Linked DNA regions of Myxococcus xanthus. The main gene of each other region encodes a partner of the protein of the gene in region 2 in a complex. Links are inferred from orthologs where the notes say so. Each region holds a gene or a part of one and is shown on either strand. Other genes may lie near its edges.

What was found.
Region 1: the proteins of BHS09_RS19355 (region 2) and smc are in contact, whole or in part, in a crystal structure (PDB 3ZGX), measured with the Bacillus subtilis proteins. The link is inferred for Myxococcus xanthus from one-to-one orthologs.

What each region holds. Positions count from the first base shown.
Region 1 is NZ_CP017174.1:6,191,117-6,195,225, forward strand. It holds smc (chromosome segregation protein SMC), read right to left. Parts: upstream 3,804-4,109; coding sequence 201-3,803; downstream 1-200. Other genes in the region: BHS09_RS25155 (hypothetical protein), read left to right, coding at 1-61. UniProt on the Bacillus subtilis protein: Required for chromosome condensation and partitioning.
Region 2 is NZ_CP017174.1:4,674,119-4,679,869, reverse strand. What follows is about bases 1-2,775. They hold BHS09_RS19355 (segregation and condensation protein A), read left to right. Parts: upstream 1-840; coding sequence 841-1,710; downstream 1,711-2,775. Other genes in these bases: BHS09_RS19345 (pseudouridine synthase), read left to right, coding at 2,711-2,775; scpB (SMC-Scp complex subunit ScpB), read left to right, coding at 1,697-2,686; trpS (tryptophan--tRNA ligase), read left to right, coding at 1-677. In the rest of the region: more of BHS09_RS19345, read left to right, coding at 2,776-4,906; BHS09_RS19340 (HEAT repeat domain-containing protein), read left to right, coding at 4,993-5,751. UniProt on the Bacillus subtilis protein: Participates in chromosomal partition during cell division. May act via the formation of a condensin-like complex containing Smc and ScpB that pull DNA away from mid-cell into both cell halves.

The sequences.
Region 1 (4,109 bases), 1.5 Mb from region 2 along the record:
GGCCGACGCGGAGAAGATGGCCGCGCAGGACAAGGCCGCCTGCCCGAAGAAGAAGTTCTAGGAGTCCCCCGCCCCACGGCGGAAAAACACGAAGGCGCGGGAGCCCGGAAGCCGGGGCCCGCGCCTTCTGTGTTTCGGGGAGAAACCGTCGCCGCGGGGCGGACACCGGAGGCCCGGTGCCCCGCCCGCCCGGGACGGGCCTACGCCGCCGTCACCTTGTCGTCGTTGGCCGCGCCCGCCTCGCGCATGCGCACGCTGACGAGCTTGGAGATGCCCGGCTCCTCCATGGTGACGCCGTAGAGGGTGTTGGAGACCTCCATGGTCCGCTTGTTGTGGGTGATGAGGATGAACTGCGACTGCTTGCTCATCTCCTTCACCATGTCGTTGTAGCGGCCCACGTTGCCCTCATCCAACGGCGCGTCGACCTCGTCGAGGAGGCAGAAGGGCGTCGGCTTGATGAGGAAGATGCCGAAGATGAGGCCCACGGCGGTGAGGGCCTTCTCGCCACCCGACAGCAGGTTGACGCTCTGCAGCTTCTTGCCGGGCGGCTGGGCGACGATTTCCACGCCCGGCTCCCCGCCCGGCCCCTCGTTGGTGAGGATGAGGCTGGCCCGGCCACCGCCGAACAGGCGCGGGAAGATGGCCTGGAACTTCTCGTTCACCACGTCGAAGGTCTGCTTGAAGCGCTCGCGGCTGGTGGCGTCGATGCGCTGGATGGCCTCCTTCAGCTGCTCGATGGAGGACTGCAGGTCCTGCTTCTGCGCGGTGAGGAAGTCGTAGCGCTTGGACAGCTCCGCGTGCTCGTCGATGGCGGTGAGGTTGATCTCCCCCATCTTCTCCACCTGCGCGCGCAGGTCCTTCAGCTCCGCCTCCGTCTCCGGGGCCAGCGCGGCCAGCATGTGGTACTTGTGCAGTTCGTTCGCCAGCTCCACCTGATGCCGCTCGCGGATGCCCCCCGCCAGGTGCTCCAGCTCCAGGGCGATTTCGCGCTCCCGCAGCGAGATTTGCGACAGGCCCTGCATCAGCTCGTCCACGCGGCCGCGCAGCTCGCGGAACGTCGCGTCCTGCTCACGCACTTCCGCGGAGGCCGTGGTGTGCGCCGCGCGGCGCGCCTCCAGCCCTTCCGCGGCGAGCCGGTGCTCCTCGGCGCGCTGGGACAGGCCGCCCTCGGTGTCCGTCGTGCGCCGCGCCAGCTCCTCGACGCGCGCCCCACCCTCCACCACCGTGGCCTGGAGCCGGGTGATGCGCGTCTCCATGTCCTTGCGCTGGGAGACGAGGCTGTCCAGCTCCTTGCGGGCCGACTCGCCACGCTCGCTGCCGGCGGCCACCTTGATGCGCAGGCCCGTCAGCTCGCCGTTGGCCGTCTCCGCGCGCAGGCGCAGCGACTCCTGTTCGGCCACCAGCTGCTTCACCCGCTCCTCACGGCCCTCTCGGTCCGCCTGGCCGTGCGCCACCTCGCCGCGGCTCGCCTCCTCCTCGTGCCCCAGGGCCTGGTGGCTCTGGGTAAGCTGCCCCTCCTCCACTTCCAGGGCCCGCACCCGCTCGCGCACGCGGGCCAGGTCCTCGCCCGCCTTGTGCAGGTCCTTCTCCTGGCTGGCGAGGTTCAGCTCCTCGGCGTGCTGATTCTTCGCCAACCCCTTGAGGACGCCCTCCGCGTGCCCCATCTGCTTCTGGAGCGTGTAGTGCCGGGTGAGAATCTCGTTGTAGCGCTCCTCCACGCGGGCCACCTCGGTGGCCAGCTCGGCGATTTCGCGCTTCTTCTGGAGCGCGCCCACCGCCGCGCCCTCGCTCTCACCGCCGACGATGGTGCCGTCCGGGCGGAACACCTCGCCCTCCACCGTCACCAGCGTGCACGCCGGGCCGCCCGACTCGGTCCACGCGCGCGCCGTGGACACGTCCTGGACGATGACGACGTCCCCCAGCAGCAGCTGGACGAGCGGCGTCAGCGCCTCCTCACACGTCACCTCACGCAGGGCATGCGCGAGCACGCCGGGCTGGCTGAAGTCCGGCTCCAGCGGGGCCGGCAGCGCATCCAGCGCGGGCACCGGGAGGAAGCTGCCCCGGCCCTCGGCGTGGCCCTTGAGGTAGTCCACCAGCTCCACGCCCTTGTCGCGGCTCTCGACGATGACGTGCTGGAGCCGCTCCCCCAGGGCGGCCTCCACCGCGCGCTCGTAGCGCGGGGTGACATTGATGACGTCCGCCACCAGGCCGAAGATGCCCTGCTCACGGGCCTGCACACCGGCGCGCGTCATCACGGCGCGCACGCCGCGGTCGAAGCCGTCGTAGTTCTTCTGGATGTCTTCCAGCGTGGAGAGGCGGCTGCGCTTGTCGCTCAGCTCCTCCCGCAGCGCGATGACCTCGATTTCGTTCTCCGTGAAGGCCGCGCGGGTGCGGGTGAGCGCGTCCTCTTCCTGGCCCTTGCGCTCGGCCAGCTCCGCGGCGAGGTGCCGGGTGTCCTCCACCCGCTTCGCCACGTCGCCCCGGACGTTCTCCAGGGTCTGCTCCTGGGCGCGCAGGGTCTCCAGCTCGCCCTGGAGCTTCGCGCGGCGGGCGCCCAAATCCCCCCGCTGGCGGGCGAGGTTGACCAGGTTGCTCTCGTGGTTGGCCAGGCGCGTGGCCACGGCCACCAGGCCGGCGCGCTCCTGCTCCAGGCGCAGCGCCACCTCTGTCTGGAGCTGGGACACGCGGCGCAGTTCCTCCTGCGCCACCTGCATCGCGACCTCGTCCTCCTTCCACGAGCCGGCGATGCCCGACAGCTCCGCCTCGCGGGCGGCCATGGCCTCGGACATCTCCGCCTTGCGCGCCAGGAGCCCGTCCAGCTCCACCTGGGCGGCGGCCACGCGGGCCCGCGTCTCCTCCAGGTCGCGCTTGCCGTAGGTCATCTCCTGCGTGTCGCGCTGCAGGGAGCTCTCCAGCGTGTGCACCTCCGCGGCCAGCGCCTGGAGCGCGGCGGACTCCGCCTCCAGCTCCGCGCGGCGCCGGGTGATGGTCTCCTCCAGCTCCTTCACGCGGTCCAGGCTCTCCCGTTCCTCGGAGCCCAGGTTCTCCAGCCGCGACTGGAGCATCTTCTTCTCCGCCATCAGCTCCAGCTGGCGGTGCGTGGCCGCGTGCAGGTCGATGTCCCGCATGCGCGACTTGAGCTTCTTGTACTTCTCCGCCTTCTTCGCCTGGCGCGACAGCGCGTCGAGCCGCTTCTCCAGCTCGTTGGTGATGTCGGTGACGCGCAGCAGGTTGGCGTCGGTCGCCTCCATCTTGCGCTCGGCGGCCTTGCGGCGGGCCTTGTACTTGGTGACGCCCGCGGCCTCCTCCAGCAGATGGCGCCGGTCCTCCGGCTTGCTGGACACGATGAGGCCCACGCGGCCCTGTTCGATGATGGAGTACGCCTTGGTGCCCACGCCGGTGCCGAGGAACAACTCGGTGATGTCCAGCAGCCGGCAAAGCGTCTTGTTGATGAGGTACTCGGAGTCGCCGTTGCGGAACAGGCGCCGCGTCACCGTGACTTCGGAGAAGCCCTGGTACTGGGGCGCGAGCTGGTCCGTGTCATCCACGATGAACGTGAGCGACACCTCCGCCATGGACAGCGGCGGCTTGTTCTCCGAGCCGTTGAAGATGACGTCCTCCATGCCGCGGCCACGGAGGTTCTTCGCGCTCTGCTCACCCATCACCCAGCGGATGGCGTCCACGACGTTGGACTTGCCGCAGCCGTTGGGCCCGACGATGCCCGTCACGCCTTCATCGAACGTGAAGACACTCCGTTCCATGAAGGACTTGAAGCCGGTGATGTCCAACCGCTTGATTCGCATGCCAGCGGGCTCCTAGAGCGGGCTCGGTACGAGGAGAAAATCGCGCGCGAGGCCGAAAAATCGGCCTCTGAGCGTTCAGCAGAAAGGAGTACCAGCCACCTTCCAGACGATCAAGCATGGCCATGCCACGCATCGCCATACGTTCGGTTGCCTGGTCTGCGACAGAGCGGACGTGCTCTGTAGCTGTAGCGCGCGCACTGCGAGGCGGCGGCGTGTGCACCGCGCTTCTACGCTCCCATGACGTCCTCCCGCCGGTGTGGCTGCGTCAGCCCTGTTGAGTCCTGTTGCGCCACGCGAGCGCGTGAC
Region 2 (5,751 bases):
CCTACCCGGTGCTGATGGCCGCCGACATCCTGCTCTACAGCGCGGACTTCGTCCCGGTGGGCAAGGACCAGATTCAGCACATCGAGTTCGCGCGCGACTGGGCGGTGAAGTTCAACACCCAGTACGTGCCCGGCTACGACCCTGCCGACCCGGAAGGCAAGGAGCGGGGCCATGCGCCCGGCATCCTCAAGCTGCCCGCGGCGCGCATCCAGGAGGCCACCCAGACAGTTCCCGGCGTCGACGGACAGAAGATGTCCAAGTCCTACGGGAACACCATCGAGCTGTTCGGGGACGAGAAGGAAATCAAGAAGCGCATCATGTCCATCAAGACGGACTCGACGCCGGTGGACGCGCCCAAGCCGGTGCCCACGCAGCCGCCGCCGTCCGGGCTCGTCAGCGATGCGCCGCTCTACGACTTGCTGAAGCTGATGCTCCCCGAGTCCGAGTTCGCCGAGGTGGACGCCACCTGGAAGGCAGGCGGGAAGGGCTACGGCGACTACAAGAAGAAGCTCCTGGAGGCCTACCATGCGGCCTTTGGCCCGGCCCGTCAGCGGTATGCCGAGCTGGCGGCCGACCCGGGTGAGGTGGAGCGCATCCTCCAGGACGGCGCCAACCGGGCCCGGGCCGAGGCGACCCGCCTCATGGACCAGGTCCGCAAGGCCGTGGGAGTCCCATGAGTCCGTGTGCCTGAACGGGCTTTCACTGCCGATTGTTTGACCCACCTGGGGGCCACTGGTATGGGTGTGTGTCCTCCAGGCTCGTGCCCGCTGCCTAAGAAAGTCGGGCCCTTACGCGATGACGCGCCCCCACCCATACCGTTGACGCCATCCAGGACATCCGGTGAGTGAGGAACGTCGCTCGCCGGCCGATGAGGCCCTTCGTGAAGGGGAGTTGCCGCGGAGTCCTGGCGACAACTTCCGCATCGCGCTGCCCAATTTCGAAGGTCCGCTGGACCTGCTGCTCCATCTCATCAAGGAGCATCGGGTCGACATCTTCGACATCCCGCTGGCGCTGATCACGGAGAAGTACCTCGAGCACCTGGAGCGGATGCGGGAGATCAACCTCGACATCGCCGGGGAGTTCCTGGTGATGGCCTCCACGCTGGCGCACCTCAAGAGCCGCATGCTGCTGCCCCGGCAGGACGCCGTCGCGGTGCAGGAGGGGGCGGAGGTGCTCGCGGTCGCCGAGGAGACCGAGGACCCGCGCGCGGAATTGGTGCGGCGCCTGCTGGAGTACCAGAAGTACAAGGATGCCGCTGAACAGCTCGCCACGCAGGACCTGCTCGGCCGCGACGTCTTCGCGCGCAACGTCCCGGTGGAGGCGGTGCCCATCCCCGAAGAGGAGGTGGGTCTCCAGGAGTTCAGCGTCCTCAAGCTGGTGGAGGCACTCGACCGGGTGCTGGAGCGGTTGCAGCCCAAACTGCAGCACGAGGTGGTCCGGGAGCGCGTGACGCTGTCCGAGGCCATCCTCCGCGTAGTAGAGCGCCTGCGCCCCCATGGACAGGTTCTCTTCGAGAGCTTGTTCACGGAAGAGGAAACCCCGTCGCGACAGGAGGTGGTCATCACCTTCCTGGCCATCCTGGAGATGGTGAAGCGGCGGCTCATCCGGGTGGTGCAGGACGAGCCGATGGGGCCCATCCTGCTGCTGCCCAACGGGGACGCGCTGGAGAAGCTGGCTCCCACGGAGGTCGACGACAGTGACTACCGGTAGCAACGGACCGCAGGACGAGACTCCAGAACCGGGCACGCCCGGCGGCCCCGGCCCGTTCTCCGAAGAGGAAATCGCTGCTGTCACGGGCCCCGGCCCGGCAGACGAACTGGATGAGCTGGAAGCAGCCTCCATCGAGGAGGACTCGGACGAGGCGCCTCCGGACCTGGAGACGTCGTTCGAGAAGCTCCTCTCCAAGAGCCGCAAGCTGTCCACGGACCGCATCCGCACCGTCATCGAGAGCGTGCTCTTCGTGGCGGAGCGGCCGTTGTCGGTGGACGAGCTGTACATGGCCACCGGCATCGAGCGGGAGCTCATCGCCGAGGCCCTCAACCAGCTCTCCGGCATCCACCGCGACGGCATCAGCGGCATCGTGCTGTACGAGGTGGCGGGCGGTTGGCAGTTCCGGACGGACCCGCATTCGGGTGAATATGTCCGGCGTTACCTGCGGGTGAAGCCACAGCGGCTGACCCGGGCGGCGGTGGAGACGCTGGCCATCATCGCGTACCGGCAGCCGGTGACGCGGCCGGAAATCGAGGACATCCGCGGCGTGGACTGCGGCGCGGTCATCAAGGCGTTGATGGACCGCAAGCTGGTGAAGATCCTGGGCAAGCGCGAAGAAGTAGGGCGGCCCATCCTTTACGGAACGTCGCGTGAGTTCCTGGAGTTCTTCGCACTGAAGGACCTGTCTGCCCTGCCCACGCTGCGTGAGTTCCACGAGCTGACGCAGGAGCACCGGGAGATCGTCGAGAAGGAAGACAAGCCGGCGCCCCCGGCTGCGGGGACGGTGGAAGCGCTGTCGGACCCGGCATTCACGAAGCGGATGGAGAAGAGCGCGGCGGCCAGTGAAGCCGCGCTGGAGGACCTGGAAGAGGCCATGGCGGCCGCAGACCGGACACAAAAGGTCAGCTCCAGCGTCCTGGACACGACGCCCCCGAAACCCGAGACGGGTGATACGACGGGGCCCAAGCCCGAGTGACGGGCAGCATGGAAGAAGGATGGTATGGCGGCCGAACGACTACAGAAGTACCTGGCCCGCGCGGGAGTTGCTTCGCGCCGGCATGCAGAAGAGCTGATTACCGCGGGCCGCGTCGCGGTGAACAACAAGACGGTGACGGAGCTGGGCAGCCGGGTGGAGCCCGGCACGGACCTGGTGACGGTGGACGGGACGCTCGTCACGCCTCCGGATGAATCCTCCTACTTCCTGCTCTACAAGCCCGTTGGCGTCGTGACGACGCTGTCGGATCCGCAGGGCCGGCCCACGGTGGCCAACTACGTGGAAGAGACGGGCAAGCGCCTGTTCCCGGTGGGCCGTCTGGATTACGACGCCGAGGGCGCGCTGCTGTTCACGGATGATGGGGCGCTGGCGCACAAGCTGACGCACCCCAGCTTCCAGGTGCCGCGCACCTACCTGGCGAAGGTGAAGGGCGCCCCGGACGTGGCCACGCTGGACAAGCTGCGCGGCGGCGTGCGGCTCGAGGATGGCATGGCCACGCCGGTGTCGGTGGGCGTGTTCGAGGCCGCGGAGCGGAACACCTGGCTGAAGATTGTCGTGGCGGAAGGGCGCCCGCACCTCATCAAGCGGCTGTGCGCCGCGGTGGGGCACCCGGTGGTGCGTCTGTTCCGTCCGTCCTACGCCGGCGTGGGCGTGGAAGGGCTGCGCCCTGGCGAGCTGCGCCCGCTCAAGACGAGCGAGGTGGAGCTGCTGCACGAGGTGTCGGATGGCAAGACCGCGCCGCCGACGGGTGAGCTGAAGCTGCCTCCGCGCCGGCATGGCCGCGCGGCTCCGGGCTTCGACTCGGACGACGAGGCGGAGCTGTCCATGGATGATGATGCGCCCGTGGCCGCCAAGCCCGCGCGCAAGGCGCCGGCCCGTGCGGCCAAGGCGGCGTCCGCGGGTGGTTCGAGCCTGGCGCGTTTCGGTCGGCCCAAGGGGGCTTCGGCCGAGGGCAAGCCCGCGCGCCGTTCGTTCGGTGGTGATGAGGGCGCGCCGCGTGGCCGCTCCTTCGGCGGTGACAAGGCAGGTGCGCCGCGTGGCCGTGGCGTGGGCCGTTCCTTCGGTAGTGACGAGGGCAAGCCCGCGCGTCGCTCCTTCGGTGGTGACGAGGGCAAGCCCGCGCGCCGCTCCTTCGGTGGTGACGAGGGCAGGCCCGCGCGTCGCTCCTTCGGTAGTGACGAGGGCAAGCCCGCGCGCCGTTCCTTCGGTAGTGACGAGGGTAGGCCCGCGCGCCGTTCCTTCGGTGGTGACGAGGGCAAGCCCGCACGCCGTTCCTTCGGCAGTGACGAGGGTAGGCCCGCGCGTCGTTCCTTCGGTGGTGACGAGGGCAGGCCCGCGCGCCGCTCCTTCGGTGGTGACGAGGGCAAGCCCGCGCGCCGCTCCTTCGGTGGTGACGAGGGCAAGCCCGCGCGCCGCTCCTTCGGTGGTGACGAGGGCAGGCCCGCGCGCCGTTCGTTTGGTGGCGATGAGGGCGCACCGCGCGGCCGTTCCTTCGGCGGTGACAGGGCAGGCGCGCCGCGTGGCCGTGGTGCGGGCCGCTCCTTCGGTGGTGATGAATCGGGCGCTCCTCGGAGCCGTGGTCCGGGTCGGTCCTTCGGCAGTGACACGGGCGCTCGCGGTGCGGGCCGCGCATTCGGTGGTGCTGGCGGCGCCCGTCGCTCGTTTGGCGGTGACGAGGGCGGAGCCCCCAAGAGCCGTGGCGCGGGTCGTCCGGAGCGCCGTGAGTGGAGTGCTGGCGGAGACGCCGCACCGCGGACTCGCGCACCGCGCGCGGGTGGCGAAGGCCGTCCGGAGCGCAAGTCGTGGGGTGCTGGCGGCGGCGCCGGCCGTGCCCCGCGGGGTGAAGGCCGTCCGTACTCGCCCCGTTCCGGAGGCGCGGGTGCTGGCCGCCCGGAGCGCCGTGAATGGAAGCCTCGCGCCGAAGGGGCAGACGCTCCGCGTGGCCGGGGTGGTCCTCGCCGTGAGGGCTCCGAGGGCGGACGCCCCGCACGCAGCACCTGGACGCCCACCGACGAAAGCGGGAATCCCCGTGAACGCGTCGTCCGGGCCGGGGCTCGCAAGGGGGCTCCCGCCGAGAAGTCCGGCGGATTCCAGGACTGGGGCAAGAAGAAGGAGCGGGCAAGCGCCCCGAGCTGGAGCAATGAGCGTCCCCGAGGCGGCGCGGGCCGGCCTCCTCCCCGGGGGCCTCGCCGTCCGCGTTGATACATGACGCGGTGGATTGGGCGGGAATCGAGGGGGATTGATATAACCGGCGCCGACTCCTACACCGTTTCCCTCACCGGAGACCGATGCGAACCGGCGCACGCCCCCTCATTCTCGCACTTGCCCTGCTCCTCGGCTGCAACGGCAGCAGGGACCAGCTTCTTGCGGACCTCCAGAGTCCTCGTCCGGAGGTCCGCGCTCTCGCGGTGAAGAAGCTGGCCGGGCAGGGCAACCCGGATGACCTGGTCCTCTTCACTCGAGCGGCGAAGGACTTCGCCGCCATCGTCCGGGCCGAGGCCACCGTGGCGTTGGGAGAGAGCCAGGACGCCCGCGTCGTGGACCTCCTCGGCGAATTGCTCGAGGACCAGGACGAAGAGGTCCAGGGCCGCGCCGCCATGGCGCTGTCCAAGGTGAACAACGAAAAGGCCAAGGCGTACCTCACGCTCCAGTACGGACGGCGGGGCCGGGCCACGCGTCAGGTCATCGTCCAGGCCCTGAAGAACGCCAACGTTCCAGGTGCCATGGCGGAGGTGGTCGCCGCCGAGGCCCGCTCGCAGTGGGACCGCAACCAGCTCGCGTTGACCGAAGGCGCGCTGCCCGAGCGCGTGGGCGCCGCCGAGGAGCTGGGCAAGAGCGGCCGACCCGACGCCGTCAACCGGCTGCTGCCCTTGGTTCGCGACAGCCAGGTCATCCTCGCCGCCGCCGCCGTGCGCGGGCTGGGTGACGCCGGCGACAAGCGCGCGGTGGGTCCCATCGCGCTGCTGCTGGAGGAGAACTTCCCCGAGTTGCGCGAGTCCGCCATCCACGCGCTGATGAAGCTTCAGGATCCGGTGGCCACGCAGCGC